Regions from separate parts of the Nocardiopsis eucommiae genome, predicted to be linked through region 1. Evidence: riboswitches for the same ligand, from Rfam matches in the RefSeq annotation. Region 1 holds a riboswitch; the other holds the start of a gene.
The links. A riboswitch is a leader RNA that binds a small molecule or an ion and turns the genes downstream of it on or off. The one in region 1 is predicted to bind cobalamin.
Positions count from the first base shown of each region.

Region 1 (16,389 bases):
CGTGCCCATGTCGTCCAGACGGGCGTTCAGGGTGCTCTGGAGGTCGAGTGTGGCGGCCCGCTCGGTCTCCATCTCCTGGCGGAGGTCGTCGGACCGACGGTCCGGGTCCGCGTTGTCGGAGATGTAGACGGCGCTGGCCGTGCGCTCGCGGCCCAGCTGGTTGGCCAGGTCCACGATGAGGACGCCCACCTGGGCGCGGTCCTCGATGTGCGCGTGGGTGACGGTGGAGACCGAGGCCTCGTAGACCCGCAGTCCGCCGAGCGCTAGCGCGACGGCGGTCGGGATGACGATGAGGGCCACCAGTCGGGAGCGCACCCGCCAGTTACGTGGCCGCCACCAGTTGGATCTGCGCCGGGGCTTGGCATCGGCGTTGTCGGCCTGCGCTGCCTCGCTCTGAGCGCTGGCCCCGCTTTTCGTCGCTCGTGTCGACACGGACCCTCGCAACCTTTCGTGTCACCGCCTCGAACGGCTGTTGAACCCAGGGATCGGACCGCTCCAGACCGGAAGGTCGGCATGACCACAGTGGTCCACCAGAAGCAGGAAGCAGTGGGAATGTGGGGAGATGTGAAGACTGTCCGCCGGACTCGCCTGGGAGGAGAGGCGCCGCGCACCGACACTGTCGTGGTGCGCGTGCGGTGCATAGCGTACCAATGGGCGAGAAGGGCTCGCTTCGGGCGATTGATGCCCATCAAGCAAGATCATCGGACGCCAACCGTGGCCGTAATCCCCTCCCTGTCCGCATTAGGGCCAATCCCCCAGGTCAGACCGGGCGACCGAAAACCGGCCGGACATTGAGGTAACTATTTGGACACACCGCCAGCATCCACCTCCGCGCCGCCCCTCCGTGACATCGTGGCTGTCACGTATACGCAGGCCCTGAGGGGGAGGCGGAAATGCGCACCTCGTCGCGCCCCGGTTCGAGCACCCAGAGTCACCCACGCATCGCCCACGGCACTTCTCCCAGTTCACAGAAGAATCCTCCGTTTCGCCGCTTTTCGGTCCACACACTGCTCCCACTGAGCACGGCGCTGCTGTTCTCCCTCACCTGTGCGGCCCCCGGCTCCGCCGACGTCACCGACTCCGGCCCGGGGGAGCTGGACCGACTGCGCGTGGAGCTGGCGACGGCGCGCGCGGAGGTCGCCGCCCTCCAGGAGAGCGCCGCCGAGAGGATCCGGGCCTACGAGGAGGAGAGCGCCCGGCTGGACGAGCTCAGCGCTGAGCGCGAGGCCGCCGACTCCCGGGCGGAGGCTGCGGACCTGCGCCACGAGGGCACCCGGCTGGGCGCGGCCCGCCAGGCCGCCAGCGCCTACAAGGGCGCGGACCTGAGCCTCATGCGGGCCTGGATCGGCCCCGAGGGGCCCGCACACGCACTGGAGCGCGGCGCCTACCTCACGCTGTTCGGGGAGCACCGCTCCGCCGACCTCTCCCGCGCCCGGGCCTCCCAGGTCGCCACCGACACCCTGGCCGAGGCGGCGGAGTCCGCTGAGCAGGATCAGGCCGAGGCCACCGAGGCGGCGGACACCGCGCGTGAGACGGCCATCGAGGCCATCGAGGCCCAGCAGGGGCGGACCGAGAAGCTCCTGGAGCAGCAGACGCGGCTGGAGGACGCCCTGGCCGGCACCCGGGACCCCGGGGACGAGGAGGCGCGCCGCAAGGCGGCTCTGGCCGACGCCCGGGAGGCCGTCGGCGGAACCGAGGGCGCCGGGGCCGGTTCCCCCGGCGGGGCGGACGCGGCGGCGGGCGGTCCCGGCGGCTGCGCGGGCGGCGGTACGTCGGACGTCGAGAACGGGAGGGTGCCGGACACGTCGCTGTGCCCGCTGCCGCAGCCCGGCGAGCGGCTGAGGGCCGACGCGGCCGCCGCGTTCATCGAGCTCGACGGTGAATTCCGGTCAGAGTTCGGCCGCCCGATGTGCGTGACCGATTCCTACCGCCCGTATCACGAGCAGGTCCGGCTCTTCCAGGAGATGCTGCCCGGGATGGCCGCCCGGCCCGGCACCAGCGCGCACGGTCTGGGCGTCGCCGTGGACCTGTGCGGCGGCGTGCACGAACTCGGGACCCCCGAGCACCGGTGGATGCTCGACCACGCGCCGGAGCACGGATGGGAGAACCCGGAGTGGGCCCGGGACGGGTTCGAGCCCTGGCACTGGGAGTACACCCCCTGACCCGGGGCCCGACCGAACCGCTCAGACCTGGGAACCGACCCTGACCTCGTAGGTGCCCAGTTCCCCGGCGTCCACGAAGAGCTCCTCGTCCGCCTCCAGCACGGGGGTGGCGACGGGCAGCAGAGCGCGGATCCGGCCCGGCCCCGACACCAGCCAGTCGTGGTCGGGCTCGACCCGGCCGTGCCCGTTCTCCTCGTCGTCCACCGAGGTGCTGAGCTCCAGCACGTCGCCGGACAGCTCGTCGGAGGTGGTCAGGACGGGCCCCAGGATCAGCTCCACGGGCTCGCCCGCCTCGTCCAGCCACAGACAGGCCGGGGTGTAGGCGCTCGCGTGCCCCGATCCCCCGGCCAGGGCGGCCACGCCCACCCGGGCGGACCGGGCCTCGGGCGCCACGGGGTCGTCGACTCCCCGCACCAGTTCGGGGCCGATCGCGTACTCGCGCTCGCCCACGAGCACCGGCACCGGCCCGGTGGGCAGGACCGGGGCGCACATACGCGCCTCGGGTTCGACGATGATCTCGATCGCGCCGTCCACGGCCCGCTGGTGCGCGGCCGCCAGGGCGTCGTCGCCGCCCTCCAGCAGCTCACCGAGGCTCCGGCCCCCGGGGCTGCCCATCACGTCACCGTCGTCCAGCGCGCCCACGCGCGCACCGCCACCGCTCGGTGACAGGTAGGTGACCCAGCGCACAGTTCCTCCACGTTCGGTTCACGAGCTCCGTACGGGCTCGCCGTCGGGGCGCCCCTCGGTACGGGGCGCGGGGGGCGGCCCCCGATGGCACGGGTCAGGAGGCGGCAGTCGACCCGTGCTCCTTGCCGGTCCCGGCGCACCCACGGCACGGCTCGTCGACCCGGTGCCAGACGACCAGCCCGTTGACCTCCCGGTGGGGCCGCTCCGGCCGCCACCACCCCGTCCCGGCGCAGAACCGGCAGAGGTCGCCGTTCCGGTCGCACCAACCGCACGCGGAGATCGCGCACCTGGTGTGGGTCGGTTCCCGCGTCGACTTCATGTGCCCCCGCCGTCCTCCGCGAAATCGCGACCAGCCTCGCACAGGCGGCACACGCGAGTCCAGCGGCCACGGGCGCGAAAGTGCCGGTGAGCGGGGCCGCGCCGGGGGTCAGGCGGAGTCGCGCACCACCAACCGGGTGTCGAGGAGGATGGTCTCGGCCTCCGCCGTGCGCGGGATCGCGACGTCCACGAGCAGCCGGGCCATCTCCTGGCCCATCTGGACCGTGGGCTGGTGGACGGTGGTCAGCGACGGGTCGCTGTGCCGCGCCATGAGGGTGTCGTCGAAACCGACCAGGGCGACGTCCCCGGGCACGCTGAGGCCGCGTTCCCGGAGCGCGCGGATGGCGCCGACGGCCATCATGTCGGAGGCGGCGAAGACCGCGTCGGGCTCGCCTCCCTGGTCCAGCAGGCGGGCCATGGCCTCGGCACCGCCCTCCACACTGAAGTCGCCCTGGACCACCAGGCGCTCGTCCACCTCGCGACCGGCGGCGGCCATGCCCTCGCGGTAGCCCCGCAGGCGTTCCACACCGGCGTTCATGTCCTGCGGGCCGGTGATGGTGGCGATCCTGGCGTACCCGGAGTCCAGGAGGTGGCGGGTGGCCACCCGAGCTCCGTCGAGGTTGTCGATGTCGACGCAGAACGGCGCGGGCTGGGCCTCGGAGTACGGGCGGCCGCCGTGCACCACCGGCACGCCGGACTCGGCCAGGCGGGAGGTGAGGGGGTCGTCCCGGTGCAGCGACACCAGGAGGGCACCGTCCACGTGCGAGCCGCTGAGGTACTCGCCCACGCGCTTGTGCTCGGCCTCGCCCCGGGCGGTGGTGAGCATGAGCTGGAGGTCCCGCTCGTGCAGAACCGAGCTGACCCCCCGGATGATGTCCGCGAAGAAGGGGTCCGCGAACAGGCGGTCCCTCGCCTCGGAGACGACCAGGGCGATCGTGTCCGTGCGGCGCGTGACCAGGGTCCGGGCCGCCTGGTTGGGGCTGTACCCGAGCTCGGCGATCGCGGCGTGTACGGCCTCACGGGTCCGGGGGCTGACCTGGGACGACCCGTTGATCACCCGGGACACGGTGCCGCGGCCGACCCCGGCCCGTTCCGCCACCATCTCCAGGGTCGGCCGCTGCCGACCGCCACTCTTGGCCACTTGTGGGCTCCTTGGACGTCGTGCCGCCGGTCGCCCGGGCGGCGGTTGTGTGTGCGGTCGGGCACGGGTCGACCACGTGAGCGTTCGTGCGGCGTCCGTCCGTACGACGGCACCCCACGAACGCTCACGGTCCGCCACCGGTGGTCTACCGCTCGGGGAACCGTCCGGTCCTGGCCAGCTCCGCGTACCAGTGCCCGGTGTCCTTGACCACGCGTTCCTGCGTCTCGTAGTCCACGTGGACGATCCCGAACCGGCGGGAGTATCCCCATGCCCACTCGAAATTATCCAGAAGTGACCAGGCGAAGTAACCGCGCAACGGTACCCCGGCGTGGATGGCCTCCCTCGCGGCCCGCAGGTGGCCCTCGTAGTAGTCGGTGCGGTCGGGGTCGTGGACGGCGCCGTCCTCGCTGACGGTGTCCTCGAACGCGCAGCCGTTCTCGGTCACGTACAGGTCGACGCCGCCGCTCTCGCCCGCCAGGCGTTGGAGGACGTCGTACAGACCGGTGGGGTCGATCTCCCAGCCCATGTGGGTGACGGGGAGCCCCTGGGACACGTGGACCTCGTCGGGGCCCGCGCCCAGCCACGCGTCGCCGTCGCCGCTGACCAGGGCGGGGTCGATGCCCTCGGCCGAGCCCGCGACGAACTCGGGCGAGTAGTAGTTGACCCCGAGGAAGTCCAGGGGCGTGGAGATCGTCTTGAGGTCGCCGTCCAGCACGAACGAGAAGTCGCTGACGTCCGCGAGGTCGGCCACCACGTCCGCCGGGTAGGCGCCCTTGAGCAGGGGGTCGGTGAAGATGCGGTTGCGCACCCCGTCCGCGCGGCGCGCGGCCCGGGCGTCGGCGGCGTTGGCGCCGTGCGGCCGGATGACCGCCTGGTTGTGCGCCAGGCCGACCTTGGAGGGGTGGCCGGTGGAGCGGATCGCCTCGGCCGCCAGACCGTGCCCGAGCAGCAGGTGGTGGGTCGCGGCCAGGGCGGCGGCGGGGTCCTTGCGGCCCGGGGCGTGGTGGCCGTTCTCGTAGCCGAGGAAGGCGGCGCACCAGGGCTCGTTGATGGTCATCCAGTGGGTGACCCGGTCACCGAGCGCCTCGGCGACCACCCGTGAGTAGTCGGCGAACCGGTACGCGGTGTCCCGGACGGGCCAGCCTCCGGCATCCTCCAGGGGCTGGGGCAGGTCCCAGTGGTACAGGGTGGCCCAGGGTTGGACGCCCGCTTCGAGGAGGCTGTCGACCAGGCGGTCGTAGAAGTCGAGCCCGGCCTGGTTGACGGGGCCGGTGCCGTCGGGGACGACACGCGGCCAGGCGACCGAGAAGCGGTAGGCGCCGAGGTTGAGCCGTCGCATGAGCGCGACGTCCTCGGCGTAGCGGTGGTAGTGGTCGTCGGCGGGGTCACCGGTGTCCCCGTTGAGGACCTTGCCGGGGGTCTCGGCGAAGGTGTCCCAGATGCTGCGGCCTCGGCCGTCGGCGGTGGTGGCGCCCTCGATCTGGAAGGAGGCGGTCGCCGCCCCCCAGAGGAAGCCTTCGGGGAAGTCGTTGGGGTTGCTCACTGCTTCGGTACGCACCTTCCGTGGCGGGTGGACGTCGTTGGGAGCGCTCCCATTCACCGAAGCAGACGCCCTGTCGCGAGTCAACGGAGTGACGCCTCCCCGAGATTCAACCGTTACCGTCCGTCCCGTACGGCGGAGGGCCCCGGTGGGAGTCCCACCGGGGCCCTCTGGGAGAGCGGGAGACCCTAGTCCGTGTTTTGTGGATCATTCCGCGCTCGCGTTGCCAGGCTGCCTCTCGCCGCGCCGATGAAGCTCGGACAGCCAACCCCGGGCTGCCTCTCGCTCCTCGTCTTGCGAGAGATGGCCTGGCGGCCGCTCGCATCGATGGCGGCTCCGCCGCCACCGGCGAAAGCATCCACAAACACGGCCTAGTCCGTGCCCGGCCCGACCGGGATGACGATCCCCTGCCAGCGCTCCTCCATGAAGTCGCGCACCTCCTGGCTGTGAAGGAGGTCGTTGAGGCGGACCAGGTCCTCGGACCCCACGTCCTCCGAACGCACCACCAGTCCGTTGGCGTACGGGTTGTCCTCGGTCTCCTCCCAGGCCAGCGCGTTGGCGGTCTCGGTGAGGTTCGCCTCCAGGGCGTAGTTGCCGTTGACCACGGCCGCGTCCACGTCCTGGAGGGAGCGCGGCAGCTGGGCCGCCTCCACCGGGGTGATCGTGACGTCCGACGGGTTGTCCTCGATGTCGGACTCCGTGGCCTGGCCGTCCGTGTCGTCGGCCAGGGTGATCACGTCCTGCTCGGCGAGCAGGCGCATGGCACGGTCCATGTTCGAGGCGTCGTTGGGCACGGCGATGCTCGCGCCCTCGGGGAGGTCGTCGAGGTCCGTGAGGCTCTCGGAGTACAGGCCGAAGGCCTCCAGGTGCACGTCGGCCACGTAGGACAGGTCCGTGTCCGGATTGCCCTCCAGGTACTCCTCGAGGAAGGGCACCGTCTGGTAGTAGTTCGCGTCGAGCTCGCCCTCGGCCAGGGCCGCATTCGGCTGGTTGTAGTCGGTGTACTCGACGACTTCGATCGCCAGTCCGGCGTCGGCCGCCAGCTCGTCGTTGACGAACTCCAGGATCTCCGCGTGCGGCAGCGGGGTGGCGCCGACCCGCAGGGTCACGACGCCCTCCTCCCCGCCGTCGTCGGCCGCCCGCTCGCTGGGGCTCCCGCACCCCGCCAGGAGGACCGCCGCGGCGCCGGCCACGGCGACCCCCCGAAGCACGTTCGTCCCTGTCATCGCTGTCTCCTTGCGGTCGGTTCCGGTCAACTCTGGAGGGGGGCGAGGGGTGTGTCGGGGGGCGGGGGTCAGCGCCGGGACAGCCTGCGCACAAGCAGGTCACCCAGGCTCTGCGCGACCTGCACGATGACGATCAGCAGGATCACGGTGGCCCACAGGTAGTGGTCGTTGAAGCGCTGGTAGCCCTCGCGGATGGCGAGGTCGCCCAGGCCTCCGCCGCCGATGGCACCGGCCATCGCGGAGTACGAGATGAGCGTGACCACGGTCATCACCAGACCCGCGATCAGGCCGGGCATGGCCTCGGGCAGCATCACCTTGCCCACGATCGTGAACTTGCGGGTGCCCATCGCGTGCGCGGCCTCGATCACCCCGCGGTCCACCTCGCGCAGGGAGGTCTCCACCAGGCGGGCGAAGAACGGGATGGCGCCGATGCTCAGCGGGACGATCGCGGCCGTGGGGCCCAGGGTCGTGCCGACCAGGAAGCGGGTGAGTGACAGCACCGCCACCATGAGGACGATGAAGGGCAGGGAACGGCCGACGTTGACGATCGCGCTGAGCACGGCGCGCACCGCGGGGGCCGGAACGAGGCCGCCCCGGTCGGTGGCGACCAGCAGCACGCCCAGCGGCAGGCCGACCAGGACGCTGAAGACGGTCGCCCACCACACCATGTAGATGGTGTCCTGGGTGCCGAGCCACAGGCTGGGCCACATGTCGGGCCAGTCGGCGACGAAGTCGGTGATGGCGGTGAGAGCGTTCCCCTCCTGCGCGAGGACGAGGACGTCGGCGGGGTTGATGGTCACTTTCCGGCCTCCTCGACCAGCAGGCCGTGCTCGGACAGGTAGCTGAGCGCCTCACGGCGGCGCTCCCCGCGCATGTCGACGCTGAGGCGTCCCACCGACTGTCCGGCGACCTGCTCCACACCGCCGCCGAGGATGTTCACGTCCACGTCGAAGCGGCGGGTGAGTTCGGACATGAAGGGCTCGTCGAAGGAGCGCGGGTAGGTGATGACCACGCTCTCGGGGCCGCCGTTGTCCGGCAGGGGGAAGAGGGAGCGCGCCAGCAGGGACCCCGGGGTGCCGATGAGGTCCAGTACGCGGCCGGACTCGAGGAACGCGCCGTCCTCCATGATCGCGGCGGAGTCGCAGATCCGCTTGATCACGTCCATCTCGTGGGTGATCAGCAGGATGGTCAGGCCCAGCTCGTCGCGCAGGCGGCGCAGCAGGGACAGGATCGAGTCGGTGGTGGCCGGGTCCAGGGCGGAGGTGGCCTCGTCGCTCAGCAGGACGTGGGGGTCGGAGGCCAGGGCGCGGGCGATGCCCACGCGCTGCTTCTGCCCGCCCGAGAGCTGGGAGGGGTAGGCGCGCGCCTTGTCGCCCAGGCCCACCAGCTCCAGGAGCTCACCCACCCGGGTGGCACGCTTGGCGCGGGAGACCCCGGCGACCTCCAGGGGGAAGCCGACGTTGCCCGCGACCGTACGGGAGGAGAGCAGGGCGAAGTGCTGGTGCACCATGCCGATCCCCCGCCGGGCCGCGCGCAGACGGGCACCGCGCAGGGAGGTGAGTTCCTCCTCCCCCACGCGCACGCTGCCGCTGTCGGGGCGTTCCAACAGGTTCACCGAGCGCAGGAGGGTGCTCTTTCCGGCACCGCTCTGGCCCACGACCCCGAAGATCTCGCCGGACTCGACATGCAGGTCCACCCCGTTGAGGGCGTGCACCTGGCGTTTCTTCAACCTGTAGGTCTTGTGTAGACCCACTGCGTCAATCACGGTTTTCCCATCGACGTCTGGCGGTGGTGTCCCTGAGGCCGCTCGCGGACACGGGAGCGCTCTGGACTCAGCGTGGGGTTGACGCCCACACCCGAGCGTACGAAGCGCTCACCTGGCGGGCGGCGGCGACGCGCCGGTACGTCCGGCGGCCGCGGGAGCGTGGAGGACGGCCCCGGGGAGGCGGCTCCGGCGCGGGGCGCCGGGCGCGGCTCGGTGGCGGAGGTGGCTAACGGGGCATGCGACAGCGGCCGCCGGGCAGCGGAACGCACCGCCGGGTGGTGTCCGCCATGGTGACGGGGGTCGCTTTGCCGTGCTCAGGAGCCTTCACGGCACCAACTCAACCATGCCCGGCCGGGTTGGTTCAGCAAAACACTTGGCCTGAATATGGTTATTTACAACACATCGAGGCTTTTGTTGGAGTGACGTCCGATCCACTCCCACCCGAAGGTCCTCGTGAGTGCCTACACTCATTACCGTCCCGTGACTCTCCCTTGGCGCACACGCGCCGTGAGCACCGAGGGCCGCCGCAGCCCCACGGCCGCCGCGCCCGCCCGGGAACGACGAGCAGACGCACCCACAGCGCCCCGTGCCCGCAGGGGGACGCGCGTGGGCCCGAGGAGCGACCACCGTGCAGTTCGAGGACTTCGAGGACACAGCGCAGACCGCAGACACAGTGCGCCCCACCGGCGCGGTGGGGTTCGGCCGTCCACGGCCCACCGGCGACGAGCACGCCGACTTCTGGGCGCCCGACCCCCCGGCCCGCAGCCGGGCCGAGGCCTTCGCCGACCTCGCGGAGGGCGCACGCGCGCTGTCCGCCGTGGCGGGGTCCCGTCTGTCCCGCCTCCTGCCCTCCCGTGGTGTCCGGGTCACCGCGCTGTCCCTCTCCCTGTGCGCCGCCACGGCCGTGGTCGCCCTGCCCGCCTCCGCCGCCCCGACCCCGCCACGGGAGCCGGAGAGCATGAGCGACCTCAAGTCCCGGGCCGAGACCCTCACCGAGGAGTACGAGGGCGAGCTGCGCGACATGGAGGCGGTGATGGAGGAGGCCGAACGGGCCGAGGGCCGCGCCGAGGCCACCCGTGAGGAGGTGAGCGAGGCCCGTGACCAGGTGGTCTCCCTGGCCGTGGCCACCTACACCAGCAGCGGGATCGACCCGTCCATGTCGCTGTTCGTGGAGGCGGAGCCGGACGAGGTCATCGACCGTGCCGTGGTGATCGACTACCTGACCACCACCAACCAGGAGAAGATCGACCACCTGAACCAGGCGCTCTCCCGTGACGAGGTGGCCCAGGAGAACGCCCAGGAGCGCCTGGACGCGGCCTCGGACGACCTCACCGAACTGGAGGACCGCAGGTCGGAGGTGCACGTCCTGATCGCGGACCACCCGAGCCAGCCCATGCAGCCGCACAACAGCATCACCCCGCGCACCGAGCAGATGCGGGACCTGGTGATCGAGAAGTTCGGGCGCGGGGACGACGTGGGCGGGGTCGGGTGCTACCGGCCGGACGGCGGCTTCGTGGTCGGTGAGCACCCCAAGGGCCGGGCCTGCGACTTCATGCTCGACCCGAACGGCGGCATGCCCAGCGAGGAGGAGATCGAACGCGGCTGGGAGATCTCGGAGTGGGCCATGGAGAACGCCGACGACCTGGGGATCATGTACGTCATCTACCGCCAGCAGATCTGGGACGTGAGACGCGGTGACGAGGGCTGGCGGGCGATGTCCGACCGGGGCAACATGACCGAGAACCACTTCGACCACGTGCACATCTCGATGTTCTGACGCTGGTCGGCCGGTGGGGCGCGTGCTCCCACTGGCCACTTCCGGCCACGGGCGCCTCACCAAGCACACCGGCGGGCGCCCGGAACGGTCACGCAGGTCGCCGGTGGTTTCCGCGCCCACGCCTGACGGGACCAAGGACCCGAATTCCGACACGCCCCTTACCCGAGTTCCGATCGCTCTGTCCATGGGTGGACATCACGATCAAGTCACGCAAATGACGAGCTGGTGTGTCAGAAGCACGAAACGATGACGATTCACCCTCCTACCCCAGGTCCGGCCTGCCGCGTTGACACCGGTCAGGGCTAAGATGCAAGGCGTCCCGACCCTGACCTGCGGGGAACCGACCCGCTGGCTCCACACGCGGCGGTCGGCGCCCCGTCGGAACCGGGGACCTCCTCACGACACGGGGAACTCCCGCCCACGCCCGTCCGCTCTCGCCCGCGGTCACGGCGTACGAGGCGGGCCCACCTCCCCCACGGTTCCCCGTGCTGTCATCCACCCGGCGATCAGCCGGTGGCCACCACGGGAACTCGTGAGAACCCACGGGCGCGAACGCGCGCCTCACACAAGACGGTCACCACATCACCGGGCGAGGGGAGCCATGAGCGAAAACGGACCTTACAACCAGCCGCCGCAGAATCCTTACGGTGGCGGGGACGGCACCGGAGGACAGCCGCCCTACGGCCCGCCGCAGGGGAACCCCTACGGTGACGCCGCCACCGGCGGTCAGCCCGGCTACGGCCAGGGCCCCTACCCGGGCGCACCCGGCCCCGACCAGGGCATGTACGCGGGCGGCCAGCCGCCCTACGGCCCCGGCCCCGGCGGTCCCGTCGGCCCGGTGGGCCCCGGTGGGTACCCGCCCGCGCAGCCGCCTCAGGGCGGCGGGGGCAGCAAGGCCGGTCTCTGGGTGGTCATCGGCGGCGGCGTGGTCATCGTCGTCCTCGTGATCGCCGTGGTCGTCATGCTCGTCACCAACGGCAACGACGGCGGGGAGATCGCCTCCGGTCCCGACGAGTCATCGGAGGTCGTGGAGGAGGAGCCCGCGGAGGAGGAGCCGGTCGAGGAGGAGACCCCCGCCTCGAACGGCGCCCTCGGCGACCCGCCCCACGCCCTGCCCACCGAGCCCTGCGAGGCCTTCACCGACCAGGTGCAGACGGACTTCGTCCTCCGCGACAGCGGCAGCAAGTACGTCTCCGACAACACGTCGAGCTGCTCCAACCTCGGTGACCTCCCGGACAGCAGTCCCACCGAGGGCTTCGGCTCGCTGGAGGTGGGCTTCAAGCTGCCCTACAGCGCCAGCGACTCCCCGGAGGCCGCCTCCGAGGACATCGAGTACACGCTGGAGCGCGTCCGTGGCGGCGCCGAGTCGGACCGCTACGACGCCGACGACGTCGAGGTGGACGAGGAGTTGGAGATCGGGAGCGAGGCGTACCTGGTCATCACCAAGACCGACCTGCTCGGGGACAAGCTTCCCGAGGCCAGCCTGCTGCTGCGTCAGGACAACCTGATCATCTCGGTGACCTACTACCTCGACACCACCTCGGGTGATCACGAGGACCTCGCCCTGCCGGACAACACCCAGGACATCATGGTCAACGCCGCCAACGAGGCGCTGGCCATCGTCGGGGGCTGACCCGTGCGGGCCGTGTGTCGGCCCGGGCACCGAAGGGGGCCGCGGCATCGCCGCGGCCCCCTTCCTCGTGTTCCGCCCCCGTCGTCAGGCGAGGTCGGCGCGGACCCGGCGGGCCGCCTCGACCATGTTGCGCAGCGCCTGCTCGGCCTCCGCGTAGCCACGGGTCTTCAGACCGCAGTCCGGGTTGACCCAGAGGTTCCCGGCGTCCACGTGCGTCGCCGCCAGCCGCAGTGAGGCCTCGATCTCCTCGACCGAGGGCACCCGGGGCGAGTGGATGTCGTACACGCCGGGTCCGATGCCCCGCTTGTAGCCGCGCGCGCCCAGGGCCTCCACGAGCTCCATGCGCGAGCGGGCCGCCTCGACGCTGGTGACGTCGGCGTCCAGCGCCTCGATGCCGCCGACGATCTGGTTGAACTCCGAGTAGCACATGTGCGTGTGGATGGTGGTGCTCGCCGCCACCCCGGACGTCGCCAGGCGGAAGGAGTTCACCGCCCAGTCCAGGTAGGCCTGGCGCTGCTCCTCGCGCAGGGGCAGCAGCTCACGCAGGGCCGCCTCGTCCACCTGGATGTGACGGATGCCCGCGCGCTCCAGGTCCGCGACCTCGTCCCGCAGGGCCAGACCCACCTGGCGGGCGGTCTCGCCGAGCGGCTGGTCGGTACGGACGAACGACCAGGCGAGCATGGTGACGGGGCCGGTCAGCATGCCCTTGACCGGCTTGTCGGTGCGCGACTGGGCGTAGGTGATCCACTCGACCGTCATCGGCTCGGGGCGCGAGACGTCACCGAACAGGATCGGCGGGCGCACGCAGCGCGAACCGTAGGACTGCACCCACCCGCGCTCGGTGGTGGCGTAGCCCTCCAACTGCTCGGCGAAGTACTGCACCATGTCGTTGCGCTCGGGCTCGCCGTGGACGAGGACGTCCAGGCCGATCTCCTCCTGGAGCGCGATGACGCGGTCGATCTCCGAGCGCAGGGTCCGCTCGTACTCCTCGGTCGACAGCTCGCCCCTGCGGTGCGCGGCGCGGGCACGGCGCAGCTCGGGAGTCTGCGGGAAGGAGCCGATGGTGGTCGTGGTCAGGGTGACGTCGGTGGGAGCGCCACGGTCCTCGGGCCGCTCGTAGGCGTCCTGCCCCAGGGCGTCCAGGCGGGCGCGCACACGGGCGTCGGTGAACGACGGGTTGCCGGTGGCGGCCGCGTCGAAGGCGGCGTCCTCGCCCTCGGTGAGGACACGGCCGAGCAGGGCCACCTCCTCGGCCTTCTGCTTGGCGAAGGCCAGCGCGGCACGCAGCTCGGGGGCGAGCGAGGTCTCCGCGTCGAGGTCGATCGGCACGTGCAGCAGCGAGCAGGAGGTGCTCACGGTCAGCTCGTCGGTGAGGGCGAGCAGCGTGCCCAGCTCCGCCACGGCGGCGGGCAGGTCCGTCCGCCACACGTTGCGGCCGTCGACGACGCCCGCGACCAGGCGTGTGGAGCCGAGGCCGGAGACCGCGGCGAGGTCCTCGACGCCCTCGGCGTCGGTGACCAGGTCGAGGCCGACCGCCTCCACCGGGGAGTCCTTGAGGACCCGCAGGGCGGCGGCGCCGATGGAGCCGAAGTAGGTGGAGACCAGGAGGGAGGGGCGGTCGGTGAGGGCACCCAGGCGCTGGTAGACGCGCTCCAGGTGACCGACGGCCGAGCGGCCGTCGTCCGTGGCCAGGATCGGCTCGTCGAGCTGGACCTCGGTGGCGCCGGCGGCCCTGAGGTCGGACAGCAGGCGGGCGTAGGCGTCCAGGAGCTGGTCGAGGAGCTCGATCGGCTCCCAGCCCTCGGGGGCGTCGTCGGCCGCCTTGGCCAGCAGGAGGAAGGTCAGCGGACCGACCAGCACGGGACGGGTCCTGAACCCGGCCTCGGAGGCCTCGCGGAACTCGGTTACGGGCTTGTCACCGACCAGGCGCGGCCGGGTGCTCGGGGAGAGCTCGGGGACGAGGTAGTGGTAGTTGGTGTCGAACCACTTGGTCATCTCCAGGGGCGGAGCGCCCTGCTCGCCCCGGGCGAGCGCGAAGTAGCGGCGCAGCTGCTCGTCCCGGTCCCCGGCCTGGGCCGGGGAGGGGAAGCGGGAGGGCACGAGGTCGAACAGGACCGCCGTGTCCAGCACCTGGTCGTAGAAGGAGAAGGTGTTGGACGGCAGGTCGTCCACGCCCGCCTCCCGCAGCTGGGCGTAGACGCCCAGGCGGAGTTCGGAGGCGACGGCGTCGAGTTCGGCGGCGGTGGTGCCGCCCTTCCAGTAGGACTCGCTGGCGCGCTTGAGTTCGCGGTCGGGGCCGATGCGCGGATAACCGTGCACGGTGGAACGCACGGACGGCCGGGCGGCCGGGGTGCTGGGCATGGAGCTTCTCTCCCTCGTCGAAAGCCGGGTACCGGCCGCGAGGCGAACGAAGGCGCGGACACGCCGAGGGAGCGCCTACGGCGCTCGGCTGTCTCCGCCCTCGGCCCTCCCTCGGGGCACGGGACCACCGGCGGCACGGGTGCGCCGCCGGGTGGAGGCAGGTCTTCGGACTCGTGGGCGTCTCCGGCGTCTCCGCCGGGTTCCTACTGGTCGCCGCTTCCCAGTTTCCGACTTTTCCGGTCGGATCACCAGTGCTTGTGGCGACGTTCGTTCCCACTCACCGCTGCGGGGCAGTCCCGGACTCGCACCGGGTTCCCTCTCTCGACACGCAACGCCCGCCCCGGAAGGCTTCCGGGGTGACCAAGGGTGGAGCGTGTACCTTCCACGGCTGCAAGTATAGGGAGCGCCCCCTCCGCCCATGCACCCGGCGTGGCCCTCGGCCACTCGGCGTGAACCCGTGCCGGGTTCGCGGCATCACAACCGACAATCAGCGTTACGTGGGGGAGCGCTCCCCCTCCTCCCCCACGAACGTTCGTCAGACGATGAACGTGGAGAACCACAGGTGAAGCAGCAAGACCGGCAGACCATGGCTCCCGACCGACCCCTTGTCACGGTCGCGATCGCGATGGTCGTCCTGCTGGGGCTGGTGCTGTCGGCGTCCCGACCCGTCGGACTGTTGGAGGACAGTGCCCTGGCGGGCGACGGCGAGCAGTCAGCCGGGGACGGACCCCCGGCCACCGGCGAACCCGACCAACTGACCACGGTCACCCCCGACGCGGTCCCCGGAACGGAGGAGATCACCCTCGCCCACGAGGGGGACGCGGACGTCTCCGTCACCTACCCGTCCATCCCGAACGCCGAGCCGCTGTCGGACTTCCTGGAACGGACCCTCAGCGCCCAGGCGCGGGCCTTCGAGGCGGCCGTCCCCGGCGCACGCACGTTCCACGGGGAGTGGGGGCTGACCGCGGCCGACGACGGGATCGTGGGCGTGCGGATGACCACCACCGAGACGGACTCCGAGGAGACGCGCGAGGGACACAGCACCTACTGGTACGAGACCGACACCGGCGCGGTCCACGGTTCGAGCCACCTCCTCGCCGGGCAGGCGGAGCTGACCGACCTGAACGAGCGGGTGCGTGAGGCGGTGTCCGACACCGACGCCGTTCCCTCGGCGCTGCACCCGATCAGTTCGCTCTACGACTCCGTGGGATTCAACCCGGACGGCGACCTCGTGGTCGAGTTCGACGCGGGCCAGGTCGCCCCGGCCGACGCGGGCCGTGTGCACGCGGTGCTGCCCCGGGACGAGGCCGAGACGCTGCTCTCCGACCTCGGGCTGCGGGTCCGCGACGCGGCGACCACGGGGGTGCGCGAGTTCTCCATCGACGAGGCTCCCGAGGCGGACAAGGACGGCTCGGTCCCGGCGGCGCCCGGCGTGCTGGCCCCGCGTGACGACTCGGTCGACTGTTCCGCGCCCGACACCACGTGTGTGGCGCTCACCTACGACGACGGCCCGGGCGGACGCACCCCGGAGCTGCTGGACGCCCTGGCCGCGCACGATGCCAAGGCCACGTTCTTCGTCACCGGCCTCCCGGTCAGGGAGCACCCGTGGGTGGTACGCCGCACCTACGCCGAGGGGCACGAGGTGGCCAACCACACCCTGGACCACCCCGACCTGACGGAGCTCTCGGCGGGCGGGGTCCGCGAGAACCTGGAGGCGACGCAGGCGCTGGTGCACCGGGAGACCGGCTACACGATGGACCTGATGCGACCGCCGTACGG
Region 1 covers NZ_CBDRIY010000054.1:1,990-18,378, reverse strand. The annotation lists gene ACRWK8_RS24645 (sensor histidine kinase) at 1-315, opposite strand, end outside; gene ACRWK8_RS24640 (D-alanyl-D-alanine carboxypeptidase family protein) at 894-2,162, shown strand; gene ACRWK8_RS24635 (hypothetical protein) at 2,184-2,849, opposite strand; gene ACRWK8_RS24630 (hypothetical protein) at 2,944-3,168, opposite strand; gene ACRWK8_RS24625 (LacI family DNA-binding transcriptional regulator) at 3,277-4,308, opposite strand; gene ACRWK8_RS24620 (GH1 family beta-glucosidase) at 4,454-5,851, opposite strand; gene ACRWK8_RS24615 (MetQ/NlpA family ABC transporter substrate-binding protein) at 6,220-7,074, opposite strand; gene ACRWK8_RS24610 (methionine ABC transporter permease) at 7,143-7,874, opposite strand; gene ACRWK8_RS24605 (methionine ABC transporter ATP-binding protein) at 7,871-8,827, opposite strand; gene ACRWK8_RS24600 (coiled-coil domain-containing protein) at 9,531-10,616, shown strand; gene ACRWK8_RS24595 (DUF3558 domain-containing protein) at 11,218-12,249, shown strand; gene metE (5-methyltetrahydropteroyltriglutamate--homocysteine S-methyltransferase) at 12,334-14,610, opposite strand; cobalamin riboswitch at 14,766-14,973, opposite strand; gene ACRWK8_RS24585 (polysaccharide deacetylase family protein) at 15,197-16,389, shown strand, end outside.

Region 2 (13,223 bases), on a different contig from region 1:
GATCGGCACCCTCCTGGAGCTCGACACCGAGACCGTCTACCAGGCGGTCCAGCAGGCCCTGCACGTGACCACCACCACGCGGCAGTCGCGCAAGGGCGAGATCTCCAGCTGGAAGGCGTACGCGCCCGCGTTCGCCGGGAAGATGGCCGTGGAGTCCGTCGACCGCGCCATGCGCGGCGAGGGCGCCCCCTCCCCCGCCTACGAGGGCGAGGACGGCTTCATCGCCCGCCTGCTGAGCGGGCCGGGCGTCGACTACCTCGTGGAGCTGCCGGGCCCGGGTGAGGCCAAGCGCGGCATCCTGGACACCTACACCAAGGAGCACTCGGCCGAGTACCAGAGCCAGGCCCTCATCGACCTGGCCCGACGTCTGGGCCCGAGGATCGGGGACACCGCGCGGGTCCGTTCCGTGACGATCCACACCAGCCACCACACGCACCACGTGATCGGCACCGGTTCGGGCGACCCGCAGAAGATGGACCCCCGGGCCAGCCGGGAGACCCTGGACCACTCCATCCCCTACATCTTCGCCGTCGCCCTCCAGGACGGCGAGTGGCACCACGAGCGCTCCTACGCTCCCGAGCGCGCCCAGCGTCCGGACACCGTGGAGCTGTGGCACCGGATCAGCACGGTCGAGGACCCGGAGTGGACCCGCCGCTACCACGCGACGGACCCGAAGGAGAAGGCCTTCGGCGGCCGTGTGGTGGTGGAGATGGCGGACGGCTCCGTGATCGAGGACGAGATCGCGATGGCCGACGCCCACCCGCTCGGTGACCGTCCCTTCACCCGCCCTGACTACGTCGCCAAGTTCCGTGCCCTCTCCGAGGGGATCGTCGCCCGCGCCGAGCAGGACCGCTTCCTGGACCTGGTCGAACGCCTGCCCGAGCTCACCACCGACGAGGTCCGCCAGCTGTCCTTCATGGAGGACCCCGACACCGCGCCGGGCGACCTGCCGACCTCCAAGGGGATCTTCTGATGCCGCACACGCCTCCGACGACGCCTTCGCCGAAGGCGTCCCCGACTTCACGATCCGAACGGATGTGGTGAGCATGACCGACACGGCGATCCGCAAGGGCCTGGCCGGGGTGGTGGTCGACACCACCGAGATCTCCATGGTCGACGAGGCCTCCAACTCGCTGACCTACCGCGGCTACCCGGTGCAGGACCTGGCCGCCTCGTGCACGTTCGAGGAGGTCGCGTACCTGCTCTGGTACGGGGAGCTGCCGACGGCGGGCCAGCTGCGCGAGTTCACCGCACGGGAGCGGGCCAACCGCGCCCTGGACCGGCACACCCTGGACCTGCTGCGCCGCCTCCCGGAGACCGCGCACCCCATGGACGTGCTGCGTACCGCCATCAGCTACCTGGGCGCGGACGACCCCGCCGAGGACGACGCCTCGGTGGCGGCCAACCGGGCCAAGGCCGAGGCCATGCTGGCCAAGCTGCCCACGGTGGTCGCCGCCGACCACCGGCGGCGCCGGGGGCTGGACCCGATCCAGCCGGACCCGGGCCTGGGGCACGCCGAGAACTTCTTCCACATGTGCTTCGGAAGGGTCCCCGAGCCCGAGGTGGTGCGCTGCTTCGAGGTGTCGATGATCCTCTACGCCGAGCACAGCTTCAACGCCTCCACCTTCACCGCCCGGGTGGTGACCTCCACCCTGTCGGACATCTACAGCTCCGTGACGGCGGCGATCGGCGCCCTGAAGGGTTCGCTGCACGGCGGCGCCAACGAGGCCGTCATGCACATGCTCCAGGAGATCGGTTCGGCGGAGCGCGCCTCCGACTGGCTGGACACCGCCCTGGCCGAGAAGCGGAAGATCATGGGCTTCGGGCACCGCGTGTACAAGCACGGGGACTCCAGGGTGCCGACCATGCGCGCGGCGCTGGACCGGATGGCCGCGCTCAGGGGTGCCGAGGAGCTCATGGAGCTGTACGGAGCCCTGGAGGCGGAGATGGTGGCCCGCAAGGGCATCCACCCGAACCTGGACTACCCGGCGGGCCCCGCCTACCACCTGATGGGGTTCGAGGTCCCGACCTTCACGCCGCTGTTCGTGATGGCCCGGATCACCGGGTGGACCGCGCACATCCTGGAGCAGCAGGAGGCCAACGCGCTCATCCGCCCTCTGAGCAGCTACACGGGGCGCGAGCGCCGTCCGGTGCCGCTGCCCGCCCAGCGCCTGGCGGGCTGACCGCCGCCGGGACACCCCGGCCCGGCCCGGTCTCCCTCGGGGCCGGGCCGACGGTGTCACCGCCCCGTGACACGTCCGCGCGAGGGCACCGTGACGCGGAGGGGCCGCCCGTGGTGCGGGCCCCGGTTCGCCGCGTGTGGGGAGATTCCTCCCATGGGACGCCCCCCGCTGGGTAGTGTCCGGGGGAGACCGCGGGCCGAGGACGGGAGCGTGCCGGATGAGCGCAGAGCGTGGGGAACACGTGAGCACCGACGAGGCCAGGGAGGCGTCCGCGCGGCTGTGGTCGCTGGCCAGCCCGGTCACCCCGATGGCGATCCGGGCGGTGGCCACGCTGAGGGTCGCGGACCACCTGGCCGAGGGGCCGCGCACGGCCGCCGAGCTCGGCGCGGCGGTCGGGGCGGACCCGGACGGCCTGGCACGGGTGCTGCGGTACCTGGCCGGGGAGGGCCTGTTCACCCTGGAGGGGGGCCGGTTCGCGCTCACGACGGTCGGGGACTGCCTGCGGACGGACCACCCGTACTCCCGGCTACCCTGGTTCGCCGGGGACGGCGCACACGGGCGCGCCGACCTGTGTCTGTCCGAGCTGGCCGAGGCGCTGCGCACCGGCCGGAGCGCCTACTCCCTGCGTTTCGGCGGCTCCGGTTTCTGGGAGGACCTGTCCGCCGATCCGGAGCTGTCCCGGTCCTTCGACGAGCTCATGAGCGGCCGGATGGTCAACCACTCCGAGACCATCGCGGAGATGTACGAGTGGCAGGCGCTGGACCACGTCGTGGACGTGGGCGGCGGCAACGGCGCGCTGCTGCTCACCCTGCTGGAGCGCTTCCCCCGGCCGCGCGGGACCGTGGTGGACCTACCCGGTCCGGTGGCTGCGGCGCGCGCGAACTTCCGGGAGGCGGGTCTGGCCGACCGCGCCGACGCCGTCGCGGGGAGCTTCTTCGATCCGCTTCCGGTGACCGGCGACGCCTTCGTGCTGGGGTGGATCCTGCACGACTGGGACGACGCGTCGGCCGTGACGATCCTGCGGCGGTGCGCGGAGGCGGCCGGTCCGACCGGGACGGTGCTGGTGGCCGAGCACGCCGCCGAGGACGTGGTGAGCGAGCTGGACCTGCGGATGCTGGCCTTCTTCCAGGGCCGGGAGCGGAGCACCGACGAACTGGCGGCCCTGGCCGAACGGGCGGGGTTGTGTGTCGCCGGGAGCCACCGGCACAAGGGGGTCGCCCTGGTGGAGCTGACCCCCGGCCACCCGATGTGATCTACGCCACATACACCTCCGTCACCACGGGTAACGTGATCACCACGTAATTCCCGCCGCTGACCCCGTTGACGCGGATGCCCCCGGACTGGCTCCATGGTGCGCACCTCTTCACACCCGCTACTGAGGAGTTCGTACATGATCAACCGCAGGCTCTTCCTGGGCGGCGCCACGATCGCCGCCGGAGCTCCCCTGCTCGGCGCGACCGGTTGCGCCACCAGCCCCCAGAGCATCACCCCCGTCTCGAACACGGCCAACCTGGGAGCGCTCCCGGTGAGCGTGACCAACAACAGCGGCCGCTTCGGGGACGACGAGGTCCTCGTCTACGTCGTCGGCACCGACCTGGTCGACGACGTCCACTGCCGGGTCGACGCCGAGGGCACGCCCCACCCCGTCAGCGTGGACGACAACACCGACGACGGCTACACGGACTACTCGATCCCCCTGGGCGCCCTCTCCGGCATGACGCTCCCGTACATGTCCGGCCGGATCTACTTCGCCATGGGCGGGAAGCTCGGCATCCGGATCGTGGAGGACGGTGACGGGAACCCCGCCCTCCAGCTCCCCGCCGGCTGGGTCGAGGACGACCACGGCTTCGACGTCCTGCACGACTCGGTGGAGTTCACCCACAACGAGGACGGCATGTTCTGCAACACCTCGATGGTGGACCAGTTCAGCGTGCCGATCGGTATCCGGCTGACCGGGAACGAGGACCAGAGCACCGGTTTCCTGCTGCCCGGCGGACGCGACGCGATCTTCGAGACCCTCGCCGCCGACCCGGACTTCTCACCGCTGGTCTACGACAGCCACCGGATCATCGCCCCCGGCCACGGGCTCGACGCGGGGATCTTCCCCACCGACTACTTCGACCCGTACGTGGACCAGGTGTGGTCGCACTACGCGGGCACCGACCTCAGCGTCACGACCAACGCCGGGACCTTCACCGGCCGGGTGCAGGGCGACGAGCTGCTGTTCGACGGCGGGGTCTCCCCCATCGCCCGGCCCAGCACCCGGGACGTGTTCTTCTGCGACGGCGCCCTGGCCGCGCCCAACGACGGGATCACCGGCCCCGTGGCGGCGATCGTGGGGGCGGCGCTCAACCGCGCCACCCTGCTGGACCACGCGGCCCAGCCCACCAACGACCCGGCCGAGTTCTACCTGGCCGACATCGCCAACCGCTACGCCGGGACCTTCCACGAGCACACCGAGGACGGCAAGGCGTACGGGTTCGCCTTCGACGACGTCGAGGACTTCGCGTCCTACATCCAGGACCACGGCCCGTCGGGACTGGAGATCACCCTGACGCCGTTCTAGGGACCTGACGGCGCTCCAGGAAGCCGCCACGGCGCGGCCCCACGAACGCGCGCCCCGGACGACCGGTCTGATGGGAGGCCGGGCGGCCGGGGCGCGCACCTCCCTGTCAGCCGGTCGGGGCGGGGACGGCTCCGTCAGGCTTCCCGGTCTCCGTCCCCGGCCGGCTCAGCGGGTCGGGTGCTCGGTCTCCTCGTACCAGCGCCTGGCGGACTCGCCCTCGTTGAGGATGAGGACGACGACCATGAGCACGAGGCCGACGATGCCGCTCTCCCCGGTCAGCATGTTGATCAGCGCGGAGGTGACGCCGACCCCCACCACCACGCGCACCAGGGTCCGGGTGCGGTGTCCGCCCCGACCGACGGTGGCGGCCACGTAGACGTAGAAGACGGTCGTCGCGAGGGCCACGAGCATCAACAGCCAGAAGGCGCCGGGGCTCACTCCGGTGGCGCTCTCCAGCTGCCCCGAACTCACCGCGCTCACACCCACCAGGGCCAGCAGGAGGGCGAGGCCGGCGATGCCGGACATGACGAAGAGGATGACCTGGACGGCCGTGAGCGCGCCGGGTTTGGGATTCATGGGGGATGCAGCTCCGTGCTGGGGTGACGATCGTCCGGGACCTCGTCCCGGGCCTGACCCTCCGTGAGACGCCTCGCGGAGGACCCTGGTTCCGCCCTCCGTGCCGGTCCCGATCACCCGGACGACGCGCGGCCCGGGTCCCCTCGGGTCACCCGGGCCGCGTCCGCCGGACTCACTCCGTGGCGGGCTCCGCCCCGCCGGAGCGCTCGCGCACCGACTCCACGATCGCGGAGAAGTCCCGGGGCTCACCGTCCAGGCCCTCCACGAAGGCCCGGTAGACCTCGGCGGCCCGGCTCCCGACCAGCGCCTCCACCCCGGTCTCCTCCAGCGCGTTGGCCGCCAGACCGAGGTCCTTGGCCATCAGCGCCGCCGCGAACCCCGGCCGGTAGCCGTTGTTGGCCGGACTGGTCGGCACCGGACCCGGGACCGGACAGTACGAGGTGAGCGACCAGCACTGCCCCGAGGCCGTGGACATCACGTCGTACAGCGCCTGGTGGGTCAGGCCCAGCCGCTCGCCCAGCACGAACGCCTCGCTCACGGCGAGCATCGACGCGCCCAGCACCATGTTGTTGCAGATCTTCGCGGCCTGCCCGCCACCCGGGCCACCACAGTGCACGGCCCTGCCGCCCATCACGTCCAACAGAGGCCGCGCCGTGGCGAGGTCGGCCTCCTCCGCGCCGACCATGAAGGTGAGCGTCCCGCCCTCGGCCCCCGCCACCCCTCCGGAGACCGGGGCGTCCATGGCCCGGTGCCCGGCCTCCACGGCGGCGGCGTTGGCCGCGCGCGCGTCGGCCACGTCCACGGTGGAGCAGTCCAGGAAGAGCGTTCCGGGGCGGGCGTCCGCCAGCAGGCCCTCCGAGCCCCCGTCGCCCCGGTAGGCGGCGAGCAGATGGCGACCGCTCGGCAGCATGGTGATGACGACGTCGGCCCCGGCCACGGCCTCGGCTGCGGACCCGGCCACCCGGACCCCGGCACCGGCCGCCCGCTCCAGCGCCTCGGGGACCAGGTCGTAACCGGTGACGTCGTGCCCGGCGGCGACCAGGTTGGCGGCCATCGGCCCGCCCATGTTGCCGAGTCCGACGAAGGCGATCGCGGTCATCGCGCACCCCCGTCGGCCGTGGCTGGCGGTTCGGCGAGGCCGACCGGCCCGTCCGGGGCGGGCGCGAAGGCGCGCTCGACGTCGGCGTCGGTGACCCCCGCCAGCGTGGCCGGGGACCACCGGGGGTCGCGGTCCTTGTCGATCACCTGCGCGCGGATGCCCTCCGCCAGGTCGGGCCAGGTCAGCGCGGCCGTGGACACCCGGTACTCCTGTTCGAGGACCTCCTCCAGTCCGGCCAGGCGACGGGCCCGGCGCAGCGCGGCCAGGGTGGTCTTCACGGCGGTCGGGGACTTGGCCCCGATGGTGTCGGCCGCCTTCGCCGCCTCCGGATCACCGTGCTCGCGCAGTCGCGCCACGATCTCCTCGGCGGTGTCGGCGGAGTAGCAGGCGTCGATCCACCCGCGCCGGGACTCCAGGGGCGCGGCCGGGACGCCCTCCGCGAAACGGGCCACGGCCTCGGTGACGTCGGCCTCCGTGGCCGCCTCCGTGAGCGCGGAGACGAGGTCGGGCAGGCGCTCGGAGGGCACGTAGTGGTCGGCCATGCCGGTGTACACCGCGTCCGCCGCGCCGATCGGCGTGCCGGTGAGCGCCAGGTGGGTACCGGTCTCACCGGGCGCCCGCGAGAGCAGGAACGTGCCGCCGACGTCGGGCACGAACCCGATGGTGGTCTCCGGCATGCCCACCTTGGAGCGTTCGGTGACCACGCGGACCCCGCCGTGCGCGGAGACCCCCACGCCCCCGCCCATGACCACGCCGTCCATGAGGGCGACGTAGGGCTTGGGATAGCGGGCGATCTGCGCGTTGAGGTGGTACTCGTCCCGCCAGAAGTCGGCGGCCTGGCGGTCGCCGTTCACCGCGCTGGCCCGGATGGCGCGGATGTCGCCGCCCGCGCACAGGCCGCGCTCCCCCGCGCCGTCGAGCAGCACCACCGACACGCCCTCGTCCTTCTCCCAGGAGGTGAGGGCGTCCGCGAACGCGCGGACCATGGCGTGGTCGAGGGCGTTGATGGCGCGCGGCCGGTTGAGCGTGGCTCGGGCGAGCGTGCCCTCCACGCGCAGCAGCACGGAGGCGTCGTCCTCGCCGGTGTTCCTGTCGCTGGTCATCAGGCGGCCCCGGTGAGTCGTCGAGCGATGATGAGGCTCATGATCTCGTTGGTTCCTTCCAGGATTCGGTGCACCCGCAGGTCGCGCACGATCTTCTCAATGCCGTACTCCGTGAGGTAGCCGTACCCCCCGTGGAGCTGGAGGGCCTGGTCCGCGACGGTGTACCCGGCCTCGGTGGCGAACCGCTTGGCCATCGCGCACAGGTGCGCGGCCTCGGGGTCCCCGTCGTCCAGGGCGCCCGCCGCCCGCCACAGCAGGGAGCGGGCGGCCTCCAGTTCGGTGGCCATCTCCGCGAGCCGGAACCGCAGCGCCTGGGCGTTGATCAGCGGGGCGCCGAAGGCCTCGCGGCTCCCCAGGTAGGCGGTGCTGCGCTCCAGGGCGGCCAGGGCGCCGCCGAGCGAGCAGGCGGCGATGCCGAGGCGCCCGCCGTTGAGCCCGTTCATCGCGATCCGGAAGCCGTCGCCCTCGCCTCCCAGGAGGCGGTCGGCGGGCAGCCGGACCCCGTCCATGAGCACCTGACGGGTGGGTTGGGCGTTCCAGCCCATCTTGGCCTCGTCGGCACCGAACGACACCCCCGGGTCGTCGCGGTGCACGACGAACGCGGAGATCCCGGCCGCGCCGACGCCACCGGTGCGCGCCATCACCACGTACACCTCGGAGACGCCCGCGCCGGAGATGAACTGCTTGGACCCGGTGAGCACGTAGGCGTCCCCGTCGCGGACCGCCCGGGTGCTGAGCGCGGCGGCGTCGGAACCGGCGCCGGGTTCGGTGAGGCAGTAGCTGCCCAGGGTCTCCATGGAGCACAGACCCGGCAGCCAGCGGGCGCGCTGGTCGGCGTCGCCGTAGCGGTCGACCATCCAGGCGACCATGTTGTGGATGGACAGGTACCCGGCCACGGACGGGCATCCGGTGGCCAGGGCCTCGAAGACCAGGGCGCCGTCGAGCCTGGTCAGCCCGGTGCCGCCGGAGTCCTCGGAGACGTAGAGGCCGCCCATGCCGAGGTCGGCGGCCCTGCGGAGCACGTCGACCGGGAAGTGCTTGGTCTGGTCCCAGCCGACGGCGAACGGTGCGAGGTGTTCGTCCGCGAACCCGCGCGCGGTCTCGGCCAGCGCGCGCTGTTCGTCGGTGATCGCGGCGGTCACCGGACGACCGGGATCGTGAACTCCGCGCCCTCCTTGACCCCGGAGGGCCAGCGCGAGGTGACGGTCTTGGTGCGGGTGTAGAAGCGGATCGAGTCGGGACCGTGCTGGTTGAGGTCTCCGAAGCCGGACCTCTTCCAGCCGCCGAACGTGTGGTAGGCGACCGGCACCGGGATGGGCACGTTGACGCCGACCATGCCGGTGTTGACGCGCTGCGAGAAGTCGCGCGCGGTGTCGCCGTCCCGGGTGAAGACGGAGACGCCGTTGCCGTACTCGTGCTCGCTGGGCAGTCGCAGGGCCTCCTCGTAGTCGGCCGCGCGCACCACGGACAGCACGGGGCCGAAGATCTCCTCCCGGTAGACGCGCATGTCGGGGGTGACGCGGTCGAACAGGGAGGCCCCGGTGAAGAAGCCCTCCTCGTGACCCTTCACCTTGAGGCCGCGCCCGTCGACCACCAGTTCGGCGCCCTCCTCCACGCCCAGGGCGACGTAGGCGTCCACCCGGTCGAGGGCGTCCCTGGACACCAGGGGTCCGAAGTCGGCGTCGGGGTCGTCCGAGGCGCCCACGGTCAGCCCGGCGATGCGTTCGGTCAGTTTGGAGACGAGGGCGTCGGCGGTCTCCTCGCCCACGGGGACCGCCACGGAGATCGCCATGCAGCGCTCACCGGCGGACCCGTACCCGGCGCCGATCAGGGCGTCCGCGACCTGGTCCAGGTCGGCGTCGGGCATGACGACCATGTGGTTCTTGGCCCCGCCGAAGCACTGGGCCCGCTTGCCGTGCGCGGTGGCCGTGGAGTAGACGTACTCCGCGATCGGGGTGGAGCCCACGAAGCCCACCGCGGCCACGCGGGGGTCGGTGAGCAGGGTGTCCACCGTCTCCTTGCCGCCGTTGACCACGTTGAGCACGCCGGGCGGGAGTCCGGCCTCCAGGAAGAGCTCGGCCAGCCGGAGCGGGACCGAGGGGTCGCGTTCCGAGGGCTTGAGGATGAAAGCGTTCCCGCAGGCCAGAGCGGGTGCGGCCTTCCAGAGCGGGATCATCGCCGGGAAGTTGAACGGGGTGATGCCCGCGACCACGCCCAGGGGCTGGCGCAGGGAGTGGACGTCGATCCCGGCCCCGGCGTTGTCGGTGAACTCGCCCTTGAGCAGGTGCGGGATCCCGGCCGCGAACTCGACCACCTCCAGTCCGCGCTGGAGGTCGCCGTGGGCGTCGGCCACGGTCTTGCCGTGTTCGGCGGACAGGGCCCGGGCGATCGACTCACGCTCGGGTTCGACCAGCTGGAGGAACCTGAGCAGGACCCGCGCCCTGCGCTGGGGGCTCCAGGAACCCCAGGCGACCTGTGCCTCCTCGGCGTCGGCGATGACCGCCTCGGTCTCCGCCCGGTCCGCCAGGGGGACCCTCGCCCTGATCCGACCGGTGCTGGGCTCGTAGACGTCACCGAAGCGGCCGCTCCGGCCCGGGACGTTCCTGCCATGCACGAAATGCGTCAGCTCGCTGACCATGCGTGTTCGCTCCATCCTCGTGGACCACACGAATCTCGGGCCGCGAGCGGTGGCCTGACTTCCGGAGTCTCCCCCGGTCACAGTGGCGGGACCGTGCTGGATTCGCACCAGCTTCCCCGCTCCTCGGCCCCCTCACCATATAGTTGGACGTCCTACTAAATCCAGACCCCGAGGCGACGCGTTGTGGGTCTCCGGCCCGCGCCGGTCGCCCACGCGGCCCGCGTGCCCCGAGTGGGTCGCGGTTAGCGTGGAGCTGTGTGCCGGTGCCCCCTCTCCGGAGCCACCCGAGACACCGGCGCGGAAAGTCGGTGGTCCCCCCGTGTCCGACCCCACCCCCCGCCCGTCGTCAGCGCCGCTCGGCGGACGTTTCTGGGCCTTCTGGTCCGCGTCCCTGGCCTCGAACCTGAGCGACGGCGTGGCGATGATCGCCGTCCCGTGGCTGGCGTCCTCCCTGGCCCCCGAGAACGCCGCGCTCGTGGCCGCCGTCGCCACCGCGGGCCGACTCCCCTGGCTCCTCCTGGCGCTCCCCGCGGGGGTGCTGGTGGACCGCCTGCCCCGGTTCACGCTGATGGTCTCCGCCAACGCGCTGCGGATGCTGCTCTGGGCGCTGCTGGCCCTGGTGGTGTTCTCCGGCTGGGCCTCGATCCCCCTGCTCGCCGCCTTCGCGTTCTGCTTCGGTGCCCTGGAGGTCTGCCACGACACCGCCGCCGAGACCACGGTGACGGCGCTGGTCCCCAGGGAACGACTGGAGAGCGCCAACGGACACGTCCGGTCCGGGGCGGTCGTCGCGCAGGAGTTCGCCGGACGCCCCTTGGGCGGGTTCGTGCTGGTCCTCGGCCTGTTCGCGCCGTTCCTGTTCAACGTCGCCGCGCTGCTGGTGTCGGTGGTGGCGCTCCTGCGGGTCCGCGCGACCACCCCCGCGACGACCGCAACGCCCTCCCCTGCTTCCGCCGGGCGGACGCCGCGCGGTGTGTGGAGCGACGTGGTCGAGGGCGTGCGGGCCCTGTGGGACCAGCCGCTGCTGCGCTCGGTGGCCGTCATCGCGGTGTTCGTGAACACCGCCTACGCCACCCTGCTCTCCACCCAGGTGCTGTTCGTCCGCGACGTCCTGGGGCTGGGGTCGACCGGGTTCGGCCTGCTCATGGCCTTCGCCGCGATCGGCGGGGTGATCGGCGGGCAGGTGGTCTCCCGTCTGCGCTCCGCGCTGCCCCACGGAACCCTGCCGACGTTCTGTCTGGCCGCGAGCGGGCTGCTGTACCTGCTGGTGGCGCTGTTCCCGCTCACCCCCGTGGTGGCCGGGGTGTATCTCCTCAGCGGCGGCCTGGTGCTGGGCTACGCGGTCGCGATGACCTCCATCCGCCAGCGCGTCACCCCGGACCACCTGCTCGGGCGCGTGAACGCCGCCATGCGCACGGTCAGCTGGGGCATGAGCGCCGTGGGCATGGCGGCTGGAGGCGTCCTGGTGGCCGTCCTGGCACCCACCCTGGGCCAGGCTGACGCGCTCCGTGTCCCCTACGCACTGGTGAGCGCGGTCAGTCTGGCGGTGGTGGTGTTCTTCGGCCGCAGGCTGGTCGGTCTGGTGCGCGAGCACGACCGGTGAGCACGGGATCGGGGCAGGAGGGTCGCGCCCCGATCCGGTCATCCCCCGGACGCCCCGAGGGTGCGGAGGAGCCCGTGGGCCTCGTCCACCCGGGCGGGGTAGGCCTCGGGGCCCTCCGCGAGCCGCATCGCCGTGAGGTCGCAGGCCATGGCGGTGTGGGCCGCCAGGACGGCGACGTTCTCCGCCGTCCCGGCCTCGGTCAGGGCACCGGCCAGGCGGAGCGCCCTCTGTTGGCGGGTGAGCAGGTAGCGGGATCTGAGGTCGATGCTCTCCCTGAGGAGCCGCACGAGCACGGCCGAGTGCGCCGGGGAGAGGGCGGTGGGTCCGCTGGCGGTCGCGGCCTCACGGAGCAGGGCGAGCGCGTCCCCGAGGTCGGTCCCCGGCTTCAGGTCCGCACGTTCGCGCACGTAGGAGCACATGCGGTCCACCTCGGCGCTGTCGTCGGCGAACAGCACCTGTTGTTTGTCACCGAAGTACCGGAAGAAGGTCGTGCGGCCGACCTCGGCGCGTTCCGCGATGGCCGCGACCGTCACGTTGTCGAATCCGTGTTCGGCGAAGAGTTGGAAGGCTGCTGACACGATCGTGGCCCTCGCCTTACGACGTTTGCGAGCGTGGAGCGTGTCCGGGGGGTGTTGCATGAGGCGACCCTATCGAGTGGGAACTCGGTTCTCGATGGTACGCGGGACCGGCCATTGGGACGGTGGTCCCGAAACGGACCGAGAGACCGAAGGAGCGGGATGTCTTCCGGGCTGGATGACGGGATGTGACCGGCGTTCCGGGGCCTGGGGGCAGCCTCGGAGCGAACACCGGTAGCCCGGGAGTTTATTGCAAAGTGATCTGGTACCGACAACCGCCTTCCACTCGCCGCAGAACCCTTGCCCGGAAAGGGTTCCCTCCACACGGAAGTTATCCCTCAACAGGGCCACCATTTCCCCGAGGGCCGAATTCGCCACCCACGGTAAATCGTTCGGGTTCCTAACTATTCACTTGCCGAGACGTCCGGAACCCGCTCCCGGCGCCTCCTCGACCCTCCCCGCGCGCTCGTCCTCGTGGCTCCCGACGTTCGTCGCACCCCTGTGCCAGAGTGGAGACCTGGCTCACATCTTGGAGTTCGTCATGGCATATCTCCTGGTCATCGGCACGCGCAAGGGGCTCTTCACGGCCCGGAGCGAGGATCGGCGCACATGGGACGTGACCGGCCCGCACCGGCTCGACGAGGCCAACGACGCCGGGGTGAGTCCCGTCTACGCGGTCGGGATCAACCCGCACACCGGGCGTCTGCTCGTCGGCACGGAGAGCTGGCACTTCGGCCCGAGCGTCTGGCACAGCGACGACCTCGGCGCCACGTGGACCGAGCCCCCGGCCCCGCCGATCGCCTTCCCCCAGGACACGGACGGCTCACTGACCCGTGCCTGGCAGTTCGCCTTCGGCGCCGACCCCGACACCGTGTTCGCCGGG
Region 2 covers NZ_CBDRIY010000005.1:1,114-14,336, reverse strand. The annotation lists gene ACRWK8_RS04385 (MmgE/PrpD family protein) at 1-973, shown strand, start outside; gene ACRWK8_RS04380 (bifunctional 2-methylcitrate synthase/citrate synthase) at 1,047-2,183, shown strand; gene ACRWK8_RS04375 (methyltransferase) at 2,401-3,435, shown strand; gene ACRWK8_RS04370 (beta-1,3-glucanase family protein) at 3,574-4,749, shown strand; gene ACRWK8_RS04365 (hypothetical protein) at 4,915-5,325, opposite strand; gene mmsB (3-hydroxyisobutyrate dehydrogenase) at 5,498-6,424, opposite strand; gene ACRWK8_RS04355 (enoyl-CoA hydratase/isomerase family protein) at 6,421-7,527, opposite strand; gene ACRWK8_RS04350 (acyl-CoA dehydrogenase family protein) at 7,527-8,669, opposite strand; gene ACRWK8_RS04345 (CoA-acylating methylmalonate-semialdehyde dehydrogenase) at 8,666-10,165, opposite strand; adenosylcobalamin (AdoCbl) riboswitch at 10,164-10,309, opposite strand; gene ACRWK8_RS04340 (MFS transporter) at 10,485-11,765, shown strand; gene ACRWK8_RS04335 (TetR/AcrR family transcriptional regulator) at 11,804-12,403, opposite strand; gene ACRWK8_RS04330 (WD40/YVTN/BNR-like repeat-containing protein) at 12,882-13,223, shown strand, end outside.
Region 2: another riboswitch for cobalamin. It lies ahead of ACRWK8_RS04345 (CoA-acylating methylmalonate-semialdehyde dehydrogenase); the one in region 1 lies ahead of metE (5-methyltetrahydropteroyltriglutamate--homocysteine S-methyltransferase).